DNA from 2 places in the Staphylococcus epidermidis genome. Region 1 is predicted to be linked to the other one. Evidence: riboswitches for the same ligand, from Rfam matches in the RefSeq annotation. Region 1 holds a riboswitch; the other holds the start of a gene.
The links. Region 1 has a riboswitch for lysine ahead of FNL83_RS07105 (aspartate kinase). Riboswitches for the same ligand answer to the same signal wherever they lie in the genome.

Region 1 (7,975 bases):
ATTTAATAAACTTTATTCGTATCTATAAAATTCTTATTAATTATAACACGAGTTACGTATTCTATCATTAGCTTAACTGTCAGGTCGAAACTCTACTTATTATATGATATAATTTTTCCGTTAGAATAACCAAAAAGGAGCAGATGAATGTTACAAGTAACTGATGTAAGTTTACGTTTTGGTGATCGTAAACTATTTGAAGATGTAAATATAAAATTTACAGAGGGTAATTGTTATGGATTAATTGGTGCAAATGGTGCTGGGAAATCTACATTCTTGAAGATTTTATCAGGCGAAATTGATTCACAGACTGGTCATGTATCTCTAGGTAAAGATGAGCGTTTGGCTGTGTTAAAACAAGATCATTTTGCTTATGAAGATGAACGTGTTTTAGATGTTGTGATTAAAGGACATGAACGTTTGTATCAAGTGATGAAAGAGAAAGATGAAATTTATATGAAACCTGATTTCAGCGATGAGGACGGTATTCGCGCTGCAGAACTTGAAGGAGAATTTGCAGAAATGAACGGTTGGAATGCTGAAGCTGATGCTGCTAACTTATTATCAGGATTAGGCATAGAACCTGACTTACATGATAAAAATATGTCTGAACTTGAAAATAATCAAAAAGTTAAGGTATTGTTAGCTCAAAGTTTATTTGGTGATCCTGACGTTCTTTTACTAGATGAGCCTACCAATGGTTTAGATATACCAGCAATAAGTTGGTTAGAAGACTTTTTAATTAATTTTGAAAATACTGTCATTGTCGTTTCGCATGACCGTCACTTCTTAAATAATGTTTGTACTCATATTGCTGATTTAGACTTTGGCAAAATTAAACTTTATGTTGGTAACTATGATTTTTGGTATCAATCAAGTCAATTAGCACAAAAAATGGCACAAGAACAAAATAAGAAAAAAGAAGAAAAAATGAAAGAGTTACAGGATTTCATCGCACGCTTCTCAGCAAATGCTTCTAAATCTAAACAGGCAACAAGTCGTAAGAAACAATTAGAAAAAATTGAATTAGATGATATCCAGCCATCATCTCGTAGATACCCTTACGTGAAATTTACTCCTGAACGTGAAATTGGAAATGATTTACTTACAGTAGAAAATCTTTCTAAAACAATTGACGGCGAAAAAGTACTAGACAATGTTTCATTCACTATGAATCCTAATGATAAAGCTATTTTAGTTGGTGATAGCGAAATTGCTAAAACAACATTGTTAAAAATTTTAGCTGGAGAAATGGAACCAGATGAAGGTACATTTAAATGGGGTGTAACGACATCTTTAAGTTACTTCCCTAAAGATAACTCTGAGTTCTTTGATGGTGTCGATATGAATTTAGTTGAATGGTTACGTCAATACGCTCCAGAAGATGAACAAACTGAAACATTTTTACGTGGTTTCTTAGGTCGCATGTTATTTAGTGGTGAGGAAGTTAAGAAAAAAGCAAGCGTGCTTTCAGGTGGAGAAAAAGTACGTTGCATGTTAAGTAAAATGATGTTATCAAGTGCTAACGTACTTTTACTTGATGAGCCAACAAACCATTTAGATTTGGAAAGTATCACTGCTGTAAATGACGGATTAAAATCATTTAAAGGTTCTATCATCTTCACTTCTTATGATTTTGAATTTATTAATACAATCGCAAATCGAGTGATTGACTTGAATCAAGCTGGTGCCCTTTCTAAAGAAGTACCTTATGAGGAATACTTACAAGAAATTGGTGTATTACAAAATAATTAATAATTGTTTTAACATTTACACAAGAGTCTGGGATATTTATCAATGTCCCGGGCTCTTTGTTTATATAAAGTTTAATCTTTATTCGGTATGAATATTAGATTAATTATTGTTATCGTCTCAGCTATAAGCTTTTAACATTGAAAAAATTAAAAATATATACTTTGAAATACTAATACTTAGAAAATCTAGATAAGCTATTTAATTTGTAATAAGCGTATTAAATTTATAAAAATGACTTATCGTGTGAATTCACCCTTAAATTTTCAGTATATTTTAAAAAATCTAAAATATTGGTTTACATAGATATATTGTCTATGTATAATGAAAACATATCAATTGAATAAGATTTTGATGAGGCGCATCAATCATGAGTAAACTTTAGATAATTTGTCTGCTAACAATTATAGAGTTAAAAGGGTGAGATGCCGAAATGATTCATAATAGCAGTTATGAATCGTTGGACTTAATGGTTAAGAGCTATAAGTTTGTCATTATTATTAAATAATGGAGTGCATCACTTGTACATAAATGTAGAACAAGTTCGGCATTCCGAACTTGTTCTTTTTTATACTGTGTATGTCTCCTCTAATTATAGGAGGACTGAAATTGAATAGAAGTGTTTTAAAATTTGGCGGTTCTTCCGTCAGTGATTTTAAAAAAATAAAAAATATCGCTGAAATGCTTAAAACACGCATTGAAGATGGTGAAGAATTAATCGTTGTTGTCAGTGCTATGGGTAAGACAACTGATCAATTGATGAATAATGTATCAAGTCTTACTTCTACCCCTAAAGATCAAGAACTTGCATTGCTATTAACAACGGGTGAACAACAAACGGTTTCTTACCTTTCTATGGTACTCAATGATATAGGTGTAAATGCTAAAGCGATGACAGGTTATCAAGCTGGCATTAAGACTGTAGGACATCACTTAAAAAGTAAAATAGCAGAAATTAATCCTAATATTTTTAATGAGGCTTTTAAAAATCATGACATTTTAGTTGTAGCTGGGTTTCAAGGTATAAATGAAGATTTCGAACTTACTACACTTGGACGAGGTGGTTCTGATACAACAGCTGTAGCTTTAGCAGCAAGTAATCAGACACCTTGTGAAATTTACACTGACGTTGATGGTGTGTATGCAACAGATCCTAGAATACATAATGAAGCGAAGCGTTTAGAATATGTCTCTTATGAGGAAATGATGGAAATGAGCGCGCTTGGTGCAGGTGTACTTGAAACGAGAAGTGTTGAATTAGCTAAGAATTATGATATTCCACTTTACTTAGGAAGAACGTTATCAAATGTGAAAGGAACATGGATTATGTCTAAAAGTGATTTATTAGAGAAAAAAGCAGTAACTGGTGTCGCATTGGATACACACATGATGCACGTCACGATAAGTTATCCCCTACCGGATAATCAGTTACTGACACAATTGTTTACCGCATTGGAAGAAGAATCTGTAAATGTTGATATGATTTCTCAAATTGTAAATTTAGAAGGTTTACAATTATCTTTTTCAATTAAAGATAGTGATGCACATCAAATTTCTTCAATTCTGGAAAATTTATCAACACACTTTTCAGCACTTGATTATAAAATTAATGAAGCATATGTCAAAATATCTTTAATTGGATCAGGTATGAGAGATATGTCAGGAGTAGCATCAAAAGCTTTTACGACACTTATCAATTCAGATATTCCATTTTATCAAACGACGACATCGGAAATTAGCATTTCTTATGTAATAGACGAAGAAAATGGTGAAAAAGCAGTAGAAGAATTGTATCATGCCTTCGAAATTTAGTATTCATATGATATATTTATTATAAATTTTCTAAAAATTACCAATATTAAGAATGGAGTGACTATTTATTATGACAAGATTAGCAGTAGCCGGAGCAACCGGATTAGTTGGAACAAAAATGTTAGAGACACTAGATCGAAAACAAATACCTTTTGATGAATTAGTATTATTTTCTTCTGCTCGCTCAGCAGGAAAAAAAGTTGAATTTCAAGGACAATTGTATACTGTTCAAGAATTAACTGATGAAGCAGCAAGTGAACATTTTGATTATGTTTTAATGAGTGCAGGAGGTAGCACAAGTGAGCACTTTGCTCCACTATTTGAAGCGGCTGGAGCCATTGTTATTGATAATTCTAGCCAATGGAGAATGGCTGAAGATGTCGATTTAATTGTTCCAGAAGTGAATGAGCCTCAATTTACACGTGGTATTATTGCTAATCCAAATTGCTCTACAATTCAATCAGTTGTACCTCTTAAAATTTTACAAGATGCATATGGTTTAAAACGTGTCGCTTATACGACTTATCAAGCCGTATCAGGTTCTGGTGTTAAAGGTAAAAGAGATTTAGCTGAAGGTGCTAATGGAAAAGAACCTGAAGCATATCCGTATCCAATTTACAATAATGTATTACCACATATAGATGTTTTTCTTGAAAATGGGTATACAAAAGAAGAACAAAAAATGATTGATGAAACGAAAAAAATTCTCAACGACCAAGACTTAAAAGTGACTGCCACATGTGTACGTGTACCAGTACAAGATAGTCACAGTATTGAAATCGATGTGACTTTAAATCAAGACACTACAGTTAAAGAGATACAAGAATTATTTGCACAAGATCAACGTGTTGTTCTTGTAGATAATCCAAGTAAAAATGAATATCCATTAGCCATTCATTCTACTGGCAAAGATGAAGTATTTGTAGGACGTATCCGCCGAGATGACTCTCTTGAAAATACGTTCCATGTATGGTGTACCTCTGATAATTTGCTCAAGGGCGCAGCATTAAATGCAGTTCAAGTGTTAGAACAAATTTTAACTTTGAAAGGAGCAAGATAATATGACACACATGTTTGAAGGCGTTGGTGTAGCATTAGCGACTCCCTTTACCAATAATGAGGTTGATTTCAACGCATTAGAAAGACATGTTCAATTTCTTTTAAATAACAATATTCAAGCAATTATAGTGAATGGCACTACAGCAGAAAGTCCTACATTAAGTGACGAAGAAAAAGAGAAAGTATTGGCGACAGTAGTTAAACTCGTGAATCATAGCGTTCCTGTTATTGCGGGTACTGGCACTAATAATACGTATAAATCAATTCAAGCTTCAATACGTGCTAAAGAAATTGGTGCAGATGCAGTCATGTTGATTACGCCCTACTACAACAAAACGAATCAACGTGGTTTAATTCAACATTTTGAGACAATCGCAAATGAAGTGAAATTACCAGTAATTCTTTACAATGTGCCATCACGAACAAATATGACGATAGAACCAGAAACAGTTGGAATTCTCAGTCATAATCCATATATCGTTGCTTTAAAAGATGCGACAAATGATTTTGATTATTTTGATCAAGTAAAACAACGTATTAATACAAATGAATTTGCATTATATAGTGGGAATGACGACAATGTTGTGAAGTTCTATCAACGTGGAGGTAATGGTGTCATCTCTGTAATTGCGAATGTAATTCCACAAGAATTTCAATATTTATATGACCAAAGACAAAATGAAACCGATATTACTAATTACTTTAAACCTATCGAGAAATTGTTAGAAGCGTTGTCACTTGACGTTAACCCAATACCTATTAAAGTTCTTACCGCATATTTGGGTTATGGTCACTACGAAGTGAGATTACCATTAGTGCCTTTAGAAGAAGCACAATGTAAACAAGTTGAACGAGCATTTGAACAATTTAAAGCAGGTGAACAATAATGAACATACTATTAATTGGATATGGTGCAATGAATCAAAGAGTTGCACGATTAGCTGAAGATAAAGGTCATGAAATTGTTGGAGTTATAGATAGAACTTCAAAAGCGTCGACACCTTATTCACAATATCAACACATTAGTGAATGTAAAGAAGCTGATGTTGCTATTGACTTTTCAAATCCTGAATTGCTCTTTCCTCTATTAGAAGAACAATTCAATTTGCCTCTTGTCATAGCAACTACAGGTGAAAAAGAAACGTTAATACAAAAATTGGAAACGCTAAGTCAAAGAACACCTGTATTTTTTAGTGCAAATATGAGTTACGGTGTCCATGCATTAACTAAAATATTAGAAACTGCAGTTCCCCTACTACAAGATTTCGATATCGAACTAACAGAAGCGCATCATAATAAAAAAGTCGATGCTCCTAGTGGCACATTAGTTAAATTGTATGATGTCATTAAAGAATTACGTGACAATGTCTCACCTGTTTATGATAGACACGAAAAAACTGAGAAGAGAACTCATGATGAGATAGGTATACATGCTGTTCGTGGTGGTACGATTGTCGGGGAACATGACATATTATTTGCAGGTACTGATGAAACAATTACTATCTCACATAAAGCACAATCAAAAGATATCTTTGCAAATGGTGCCATTGGCGCTGCAGAAAAATTAATTCACAAAAACCCAGGTTTTTATACTTTTAATAATCTATAAATCAAAGGAGTTATTCAACTTATGGTACAACATTTATCAGCTCAAGAAATCATTCAATATATTAGTGATGCTAAGAAATCAACACCACTCAAAGTTTATGTAAATGGTCATTTTGAAAATGTCACATTCCCAGAATCTTTTAAAGTTTTTGGCTCTGAACATTCAAAAGTAATTTTCTGTGAAGCAGATGAATGGAAACAATTTTATCAACAAAATCATTCATTAATCACTGAATTAGAAATTGAGATGGATCGTCGTAATTCAGCTATACCGCTTAAAGATTTAACAAACACAAATGCTCGTATTGAGCCAGGTGCGTTTATTCGTGAGCAAGCAATCATTGAAGATGGTGCTGTGGTTATGATGGGTGCTACGATTAATATTGGAGCTATTGTAGGAGAAGGAACAATGATAGACATGAACGCAACACTTGGTGGACGAGCTACAACAGGAAAAAATGTTCATGTTGGTGCAGGTGCTGTTTTAGCTGGTGTCATTGAACCTCCAAGTGCTTCCCCAGTTGTCATTGAAGACAATGTTTTAATTGGAGCAAATGCTGTTATTCTTGAAGGTGTACGCGTTGGTGCAGGTGCTATTGTAGCAGCTGGAGCTATTGTAACTCAAGATGTGCCAGCTGGAGCTGTAGTTGCTGGTACGCCTGCTAAAGTAATTAAACAAACTTCAGAAGTTCAAGACTCAAAACGTGAGATTGTGTCTGCACTGCGTAAATTAAATAATGAATAACGACATAGAATAATTGTGTAGATAAAAAAATATGTTCAAGGTGGAATCCAATGATTAATTTATATATGATGCATTAATCATTAATTTCGCCTTTTTATTATAGAATGATACACATTGAAATATTAAAGAAATAGTTATATAAGGGATGGATAATTTTATGAACGAGTTAGAATTCGTTACATTGCACAGAAGACATTTACATCAGTATCCAGAATTAAGTTTACATGAATTTGAAACGACATCGTATATAACATCATTTTTAGAGGATTTAGGCGTACCTTACGACCGACCACTTAAAACTGGTGTTATTGCTTATTTGGAAGGTAATAGTCACCACACTATTGCATTCAGAGCAGATATAGACGCGTTACCAATTTATGAAGAAAATGATATTGATTTTAAAAGTAAGAATGATAATGTCATGCACGCGTGTGGTCATGATGGTCATACGACAGCACTTATGCTTTTTGTTAAAAGGTGTAAAGCATTGTATGACAAATCTGAATTACCTCATAATGTAGTGTTTATATTTCAACCTGCCGAAGAAACCGGTGGAGGAGCTAATCGTTTAATCAAAGCTGGCGCTTTTGACAAGTACCCTATTGAAGCGGTGTTTGGTTTTCACGTTAATCCGTTTGAAAAAGAAGGTAAAATTGTAATTCGAGATGAAGAAATCACTGCAAGTGCCACTGAATATCGCTTCTTTTTAAAAGGATTATCTAGTCATGTTGCTGATAAGGAGCAAGGTCATTCATGTGGTGAGGGGTTACAGCATGTCTTAAGTCAAATCGGCCAAATCCAACAATTTCATTTGAATGGATTGAAACGTAACATTATTCATATGGGTCATTTTGAAGCTGGTGAAGCTATTAATACAGTACCGAGTCATGGTTATCTTGAAGGTACAATTCGTACATATGACACAGAAGATTTAGCTATTGTAAAACACCAAATGCATAAAATTGCGAAAAGTGTTCAATTATTATTTAATGTTGAATG
Region 2 (7,975 bases), 300 kb from region 1:
TTTTAATAAATAACATAGCATTCTAAAACCTTTATTTATAAGACAATTTTTCCTTTTTTACACATAGTGGTATTAACAATGTATCATTACATTCTTTCGTTTATAGTTGCAATTGACCTTTCTTTTTTACACAGTACTTTTATAGTATAATGTACGGTGATTAAACTTGGGAGGGTGACATATATGAAATGCCCAAAATGTAATTCTACACATTCCAGAGTGGTTGATTCAAGACATGCAGATGAGGCCAATGCGATTAGACGTAGAAGAGAATGTGAAAATTGCGGAACGCGTTTTACAACATTTGAACATATTGAAGTTAGTCCATTAATAGTAGTGAAGAAAGATGGGACTAGAGAACAATTTTTAAGAGAAAAAATATTAAATGGTTTAGTAAGATCTTGCGAGAAACGACCAGTACGTTATCAACAACTTGAAGACATAACTAATAAAGTGGAGTGGCAACTTAGAGATGAGGGACAAACTGAAATTTCTTCTAGAGAAATTGGAGAGCATGTTATGAATTTGTTAATGCATGTTGACCAAGTTTCCTATGTAAGATTTGCATCTGTATATAAAGAATTCAAAGATGTTGATCAACTCTTAGAGTCAATGCAAGGTATCTTGAGTGATAATAAACGGAGTGATAAATAGATGGGGTTACAAACCTATGAATATGGTCTAAAACCACAAGATGGATTTGAGGTGATTACACATTTCGAATTCACCTCACAACATTTAGATATTTTAAATCGACTATTCACCCCTTTAATCGGAGTTGAATCAATTGGACTCTATCATTTTATGAGTCAATTCATAGATGAAAGTCAACAACTCGGGTTAACGCATTATATATTCATGAATGAACTAAAAATTAACTTATTAGATTTCAGGGAGCAAATGGACAATTTAGAGGCTATTGGATTGATTAAAACATTTGTAAGGCATGAAGAAAAGTACTCTCACTTTGTTTATGAGTTAATTCAGCCTCCAACAGCCTATCAATTTTTTAATGATCCTATGTTATCAGTATTTTTATTTAGTGAGGTTGATAAAAAACGTTATCAAGCACTTAAATCTTATTTCGAAAAAGATGAGAAAGATTTAAGCAAATATCAACAGACAACTAGAAAATTTACAGAAGTATTCAACGTACCTAAAAAGGTCAATGTTTCTGATCAAATTAATTTAAAGCAAATCAAACACTATGATGGTATAGATTTATCTAATGAAACTTTTGATTTTGAAATGTTGAGACAGATGTTGAACCATCATTTTATTAGTAATGAAATTATCGATAAAGAAGCTAAGAATTTGATTATACAACTTGCGACACTTTATGGAATTACTGAAGATGGTATGAAAAATGTTATATTAAGTTCCATTACCAGTGCACAACAATTATCTTTTGAAGAAATGCGTAAGAAAGCTAGAACTTATTACCTGATTGAACATGATAATCAATTACCAAAATTAGAGCATCAAACAAATAAAATTAACGATGAAAAAAAAGATCGACAAGCGGAAGATACAACAAATGATTGGTTACAACTGCTAGATGAAACAAGTCCGATTGATATGTTAGCAAGTTGGTCTGATTCGGAACCTACACAGTCGCAAAAAAGTATGATAGAAGAATTGATTAACCGTGAAAAAATGAATTTTGGTGTAATCAATATACTTTTACAGTTTGTTATGTTAAAAGAAGATATGAAGTTGCCAAAATCTTATATTTTTGAAATTGCTTCCAACTGGAAGAAAATTGGTATTTCAAATGCCAAACAAGCATATGAATATGCATTACAAGTTAATCAACCTAAAAATTACGAAACACATTCTAATGATAAACGACAGAACAATCGTGGAAGACAAAATCAATTTTTATCCAAAGAAAAGACACCTAAATGGCTTCAAAATAGGGACGATCAAGAAGAAAATAAAGAAATAAATGATGACACTCTCGAAGAAGATCGACAAGCATTTCTTGAAAAGTTAAATCAAAAGTGGAAGGAGGAAGATAACTAATGAAAAGTTTCAGAAATATCATGGGCGATTCTCAAAATCTAGATAAACGTATACAAAAAATAAAACAAAATGTAATCAATGATACTGACGTTAAACATTTTCTTGAGAAAAATCGTAGTAATATAACTAATGAGATGATAGACGAAGATTTAAATGTTCTTCAAGAGTATAAAGATCAACAAAAAGTTTATGATGGACATCGCTATGATGATTGTCCGAATTTTGTAAAAGGACATGTTCCTGAACTATATATTGAAAATGAAAGAATCAAAATTAGATATCTACCTTGCCCGTGTAAAATTAAACATGATGAGGAACGATTTGATTCACAACTTATTACATCTCACCATATGCAAAGAGATACACTTCATGCAAAGCTCAAAGATATTTATATGAATAATCGAGAGAGACTTGATGTAGCAATGGCAGCTGATCAAATCTGTACAGCAATTACTAACGATGAAAAAGTAAAGGGGTTATATTTATATGGTCCTTTTGGTACAGGAAAATCATTCATATTGGGTGCTATTGCAAATCAACTTAAATCGCAAAAGATTTCATCAACAATTGTATATTTACCAGAATTTATTCGCACTTTAAAAGGTGGCTTTAAAGACGGTAGTTTTGAGAAAAAATTACAACGTGTGCGAGAAGCTAATATTTTGATGTTAGATGATATTGGCGCAGAAGAAGTCACACCGTGGGTAAGAGATGAAGTGATTGGTCCTTTATTACATTATAGAATGGTACATGAACTTCCTACATTTTTTAGTTCTAACTTTAATTATAGTGAGCTTGAGCATCATCTTTCAATAACTAGAGATGGCACTGAAAAGACTAAAGCAGCACGAATTATTGAAAGAATTAAGACTTTATCGACACCTTATTATTTGACTGGTAAAAATTTTAGAAACAATTGAATTTTATAGTATGTGGTGTATAATAGAGATAAATCTTAATCGTTGAAACTATTGAAGATACGATAATTTAATCTCTGTTACACAGAAAGTCATTAATTGATGAGAATATGGCTAACACATTAAATTATTACTACTTCGTTAATATTGATATTTGTAATGAATATCCGGCTCAAGACCGTTATCTTATGTAAAGTATAGTATATGACTGGTCACGTATGCTTTTCATATACTTAACTAGGGTGGTACCACGACAAACTCGTCCCTTGCTAGGGACGAGTTTTTTTATGCTCAGTAAAGTTAATTTATTCAATAAGCCAACGATCAGATGTTTTATTAAATAGGAGGAAAAAATATGAATCAAATTAATATTCAATTTCCAGATGGTAATACAAAAGAATTTGATAAAGGGACTACTACAGAAGACATCGCTCAATCAATTAGTCCAGGATTAAGAAAAAAAGCAGTTGCGGGAAAATTCAATGGTCAACTTGTAGATTTAACACGCCCTTTAGAACAAGATGGAGCTATTGAAATTATTACTCCTGGGAGTGAAGAAGCGTTAGAAGTACTTCGTCATTCAACAGCTCATTTAATGGCACAAGCATTAAAACGTTTATACGGAGACGTTAAATTTGGAGTTGGACCTGTAATAGAAGGCGGATTCTATTATGATTTTGATATGGATGATAAGGTTTCATCGGATGATTTTGATAAAATTGAGAAAACAATGAAACAAATTGTGAACGAAAATCATAAAATTGTAAGAGAAGTAGTTAGTAAAGAAAAAGCAAAAGACTTCTTCAAGGATGACCCTTATAAATTAGAACTTATTGATGCAATTCCTGAAGATGAGAGTGTAACACTTTATACTCAAGGTGAATTTACTGATTTATGTCGAGGTGTACACGTACCTTCTACTTCTAAAATTAAAGAGTTCAAACTATTATCTACAGCTGGTGCTTATTGGCGTGGAAATAGTGATAATAAAATGTTACAACGAATTTATGGTACAGCATTCTTTGACAAAAAAGATTTGAAAGCACATCTAAAAATGTTGGAAGAACGTCGTGAGCGTGATCATCGTAAAATTGGTAAAGATTTAGAATTGTTTACAAACAATCAACTCGTTGGTGCTGGTTTACCATTATGGTTACCAAATGGTGCTACAATACGTAGGGAAATAGAACGTTATATTGTCGATAAAGAAGTAAGTATGGGATACGATCATGTTTACACACCAGTATTAGCCAATGTTGATTTATATAAAACATCTGGTCACTGGGATCATTATCAAGAAGATATGTTCCCAGCAATGAAGTTAGATGAAGACGAAGCAATGGTCTTAAGACCAATGAACTGTCCACATCATATGATGATTTATAAAAACAAACCTCATTCTTATCGCGAATTACCTATACGTATTGCTGAATTGGGTACTATGCATCGTTACGAAGCAAGTGGTGCAGTATCAGGTTTACAACGTGTTCGAGGAATGACATTGAATGATTCCCATATTTTCGTTAGACCTGATCAAATTAAAGAAGAATTTAAACGTGTAGTTAATATGATTCAAGATGTGTACAAAGATTTTGGTTTTGAAGATTATCGCTTCAGATTGAGTTATAGAGATCCTGAAGATAAGCATAAGTACTTTGATGATGATGAAATGTGGGAAAAAGCTGAATCCATGCTTAAAGAAGCATCAGATGAATTAGGTTTAACTTATGAAGAAGCTATTGGTGAGGCAGCATTCTATGGACCTAAGTTAGATGTTCAAGTAAAAACAGCTATGGGAAAAGAAGAAACTCTATCAACAGCACAACTTGATTTTCTTTTACCAGAACGTTTTGACTTAACGTACATTGGTCAAGATGGAGAACAACATCGTCCTGTAGTTATACACCGTGGTGTAGTTTCTACTATGGAACGTTTTGTTGCATTTTTAACAGAAGAAACAAAAGGTGCATTTCCAACTTGGTTGGCGCCTATGCAAGTTGAAATTATTCCTGTAAATATAGATTTACATTATGATTATGCAAGACTTTTACAAGATGAACTAAAATCGCAAGGTGTCCGCGTTGAAATTGATGACCGTAATGAAAAAATGGGATATAAAATTCGTGAAGCTCAAATGAAAAAAATACCTTATCAGATTGTTGTAGGTGACCAAGAAGTAGAGAATCAAGAAGTAAATGTAAGAAAATATGGTTCTGAAAAACAAGAATCAGTTGAAAAAGATGAATTTATTTGGAATGTTATTGATGAAATCCGTTTGAAAAAGCATAGATAAACTTGAAAATATAAAGTATATCATGTATATTACAAATTAATATAATAAATAGAGTTAGAGGTTGCATTATTAATGACTAACTTATCAGAAGTCGTATGGGACATGTGTTGAATAAGTGAAAGGTAATAATGCCGAAATGATGTTATTTCCATAAATTAGCATTGTTGGGACAACTTTCGAATAGAAGTTGTACTGTCACTTTATGTGATGTGCTACCTTATATAGATAAACATTAGTGGTTGCATATCTTAAAGGTATGTAACCACTTTTTACATTATTGATACAGATATAAAGACAAGTGATATAAAAGTAAAATGATATTAATATTATTTTACTTTTATATCATCTATACCAAATTTATCTACAACAATGATATGCATTGATGTGGTAACAAGTTAGCCTCTACTTATGAAGGAAAGGGAGCTTATATGAAAAAGAATAATAAACAAAATGACGGTGTTCAAAGAGGATTAAAAGATAGACATATTTCAATGATTGCCATTGGGGGATGTATAGGAACTGGTCTATTCATGACTTCTGGTGGAGCTATACATGACGCAGGTGCATTGGGTGCTTTGATTGCCTATGCAGTTATTGGAGCGATGGTGTTCTTTCTAATGACGTCGTTAGGGGAGATGGCGACATATTTGCCTGTGTCAGGTTCATTTAGTACTTATGCTACACGCTTTGTCGATCCTTCACTAGGTTTTGCTTTAGGATGGAATTATTGGTTCAACTGGGTGATAACAGTAGCAGCTGATGTTACTATTGCAGCGCAAGTTATACAATATTGGTCCCCTATGCAAGGTATACCAGCTTGGGTCTGGAGTTGTATTTTCCTTATTATTATTTTCGCGCTTAATTCTTTATCCGTTAGAGTATATGGAGAGAGTGAATATTGGTTCGCACTTATCAAAGTAGTTACAGTCATCATATTTATAGGAATTGGTATCTTAACTATTTTAGGGATTATGGGTGGAGAATTTGTAGGATTTGATACGTTTACAAAAGGAGATGGGCCAATACTAGGTGGGAATTTAGGAGGTAGCTTGCTATCAATTCTTGGTGTATTTCTAGTCGCAGGCTTCTCATTCCAAGGAACTGAACTTATTGGTATTACAGCAGGTGAATCTGAAAATCCAGAAAGAGCAGTTCCAAAAGCGATTAAACAAGTATTTTGGCGTATACTTTTATTTTACATTCTAGCTATTTTCATTATTGGTATGTTGATTCCATATGATAGTAAGGCATTAATGGGCGGTGGTGATAGTATAGCTACTTCACCTTTTACATTAGTATTTAAGAATGCTGGATTAGCTTTTGCTGCTTCATTTATGAATGCTGTTATATTAACAAGTGTATTATCAGCAGGTAACTCAGGAATGTATGCTTCAACAAGAATGTTATATTCGATGAGTAAAGATAAATTAGCTTATAATTCTTTTGGAAAAACAAATAAAAGTGGCGTACCTTATGTATCTCTAATTGCAACTGGAGTACTAGTCATTCTTATTTTCGCATTGCAACATTTAAGTGGAGATGCATATGAATACATTGTAGCTGCTAGCGGAATGACTGGTTTTATTGCTTGGGTTGGTATAGCAATCAGTCACTTTAGATTTAGACGCGCATTTGATAAACAAAATTATGATAAATCAAAATTAAAATATAAAGCGAAGTTATTCCCATTTGGTCCGATTTTTGCAGGTATTTTATGTGTAATAGTTATCATTGGACAAGATGTAGATTTTATTAAAACAGGTAACTTTGATATGAATAGATTTTTTATAACTTACATGGGAATACCTGTATTCTTAATTTTCTTCTTTTATCATAAATTTAGATATAAAACTAAAAAGATTCCTCTAAACAAAGTTGACTTAAGGCAAGATGTTTCGATGGAAGAAGTAAGACACCATAAAAATAATTAAAAAATAGTTTGACTTAAACAATAAATATTGATATGATTATTAACGTTGAATACGAAACGAACCAAGTAGAAGCACCCGCTTCTCACCTGTGGCGACGCTGAAGCAGTTGGCAGGTCAATCATGTTACACATTTATTGTGTCTAAGAAGAGCGGGTAGTTATACTCGCTCTTCTTTTTGCTTGGAACAATTTCGTAAAATTCTGGGAGGTGTCAACCATAGCAAAAGATCAAACTCAAATTAATGAGAAAATTCGTGCAAAAGAACTACGCTTAATAGGCCAAGATGGTGAACAAATTGGTGTTAAATCTAAACGTGAAGCTTTAGAAATGGCTGAACGTGTGGATTTAGATTTAGTTGTTGTAGCACCAAATGCAAAACCACCTGTTGCGAGAATAATGGATTATGGTAAATATAAATTCGAACAGCAGAAAAAAGAAAAAGAAATGAAGAAGAAACAAAAAGTCATTAACGTTAAAGAATTACGTTTAAGCCCAACTATTGAAGAACATGATTTCCAAACTAAGTTGAAAAATGGACGCAAGTTCTTATCTAAAGGCGATAAATGTAAAGTTTCAATTCGTTTCAGAGGTCGTGCGATTACACATAAAGAAATTGGTCAGCGTGTGTTAGAAAAATTTGCAGATGAATGTAAAGATATTGCAACTGTTGAACAAAAGCCTAAAATGGAAGGGCGTCAAATGTTTATTATGTTAGCGCCTATCAACGAAAAATAAACGTTAAATTATAGGAGGAAATGAATCATGCCTAAAATGAAAACTCACCGTGGAGCAGCTAAACGTGTTAAAAG

Region 2: another riboswitch for lysine. It lies ahead of FNL83_RS05705 (amino acid permease); the one in region 1 lies ahead of FNL83_RS07105 (aspartate kinase).

What each region holds. Positions count from the first base shown of each region.
Region 1 covers NZ_AP019721.1:1,442,401-1,450,375, reverse strand. The annotation lists gene FNL83_RS07110 (ABC-F family ATP-binding cassette domain-containing protein) at 148-1,755, shown strand; lysine riboswitch at 2,099-2,278, shown strand; gene FNL83_RS07105 (aspartate kinase) at 2,332-3,564, shown strand; gene FNL83_RS07100 (aspartate-semialdehyde dehydrogenase) at 3,635-4,624, shown strand; gene dapA (4-hydroxy-tetrahydrodipicolinate synthase) at 4,626-5,510, shown strand; gene dapB (4-hydroxy-tetrahydrodipicolinate reductase) at 5,510-6,232, shown strand; gene dapD (2,3,4,5-tetrahydropyridine-2,6-dicarboxylate N-acetyltransferase) at 6,254-6,976, shown strand; gene FNL83_RS07080 (amidohydrolase) at 7,134-7,975, shown strand, end outside.
Region 2 covers NZ_AP019721.1:1,142,454-1,150,428, forward strand. The annotation lists gene nrdR (transcriptional regulator NrdR) at 184-654, shown strand; gene FNL83_RS05690 (replicative helicase loading/DNA remodeling protein DnaB) at 655-2,025, shown strand; gene dnaI (primosomal protein DnaI) at 2,025-2,945, shown strand; gene thrS (threonine--tRNA ligase) at 3,298-5,235, shown strand; lysine riboswitch at 5,283-5,458, shown strand; gene FNL83_RS05705 (amino acid permease) at 5,664-7,166, shown strand; ribosomal protein L20 leader region at 7,224-7,347, shown strand; gene infC (translation initiation factor IF-3) at 7,374-7,901, shown strand; gene rpmI (50S ribosomal protein L35) at 7,929-7,975, shown strand, end outside.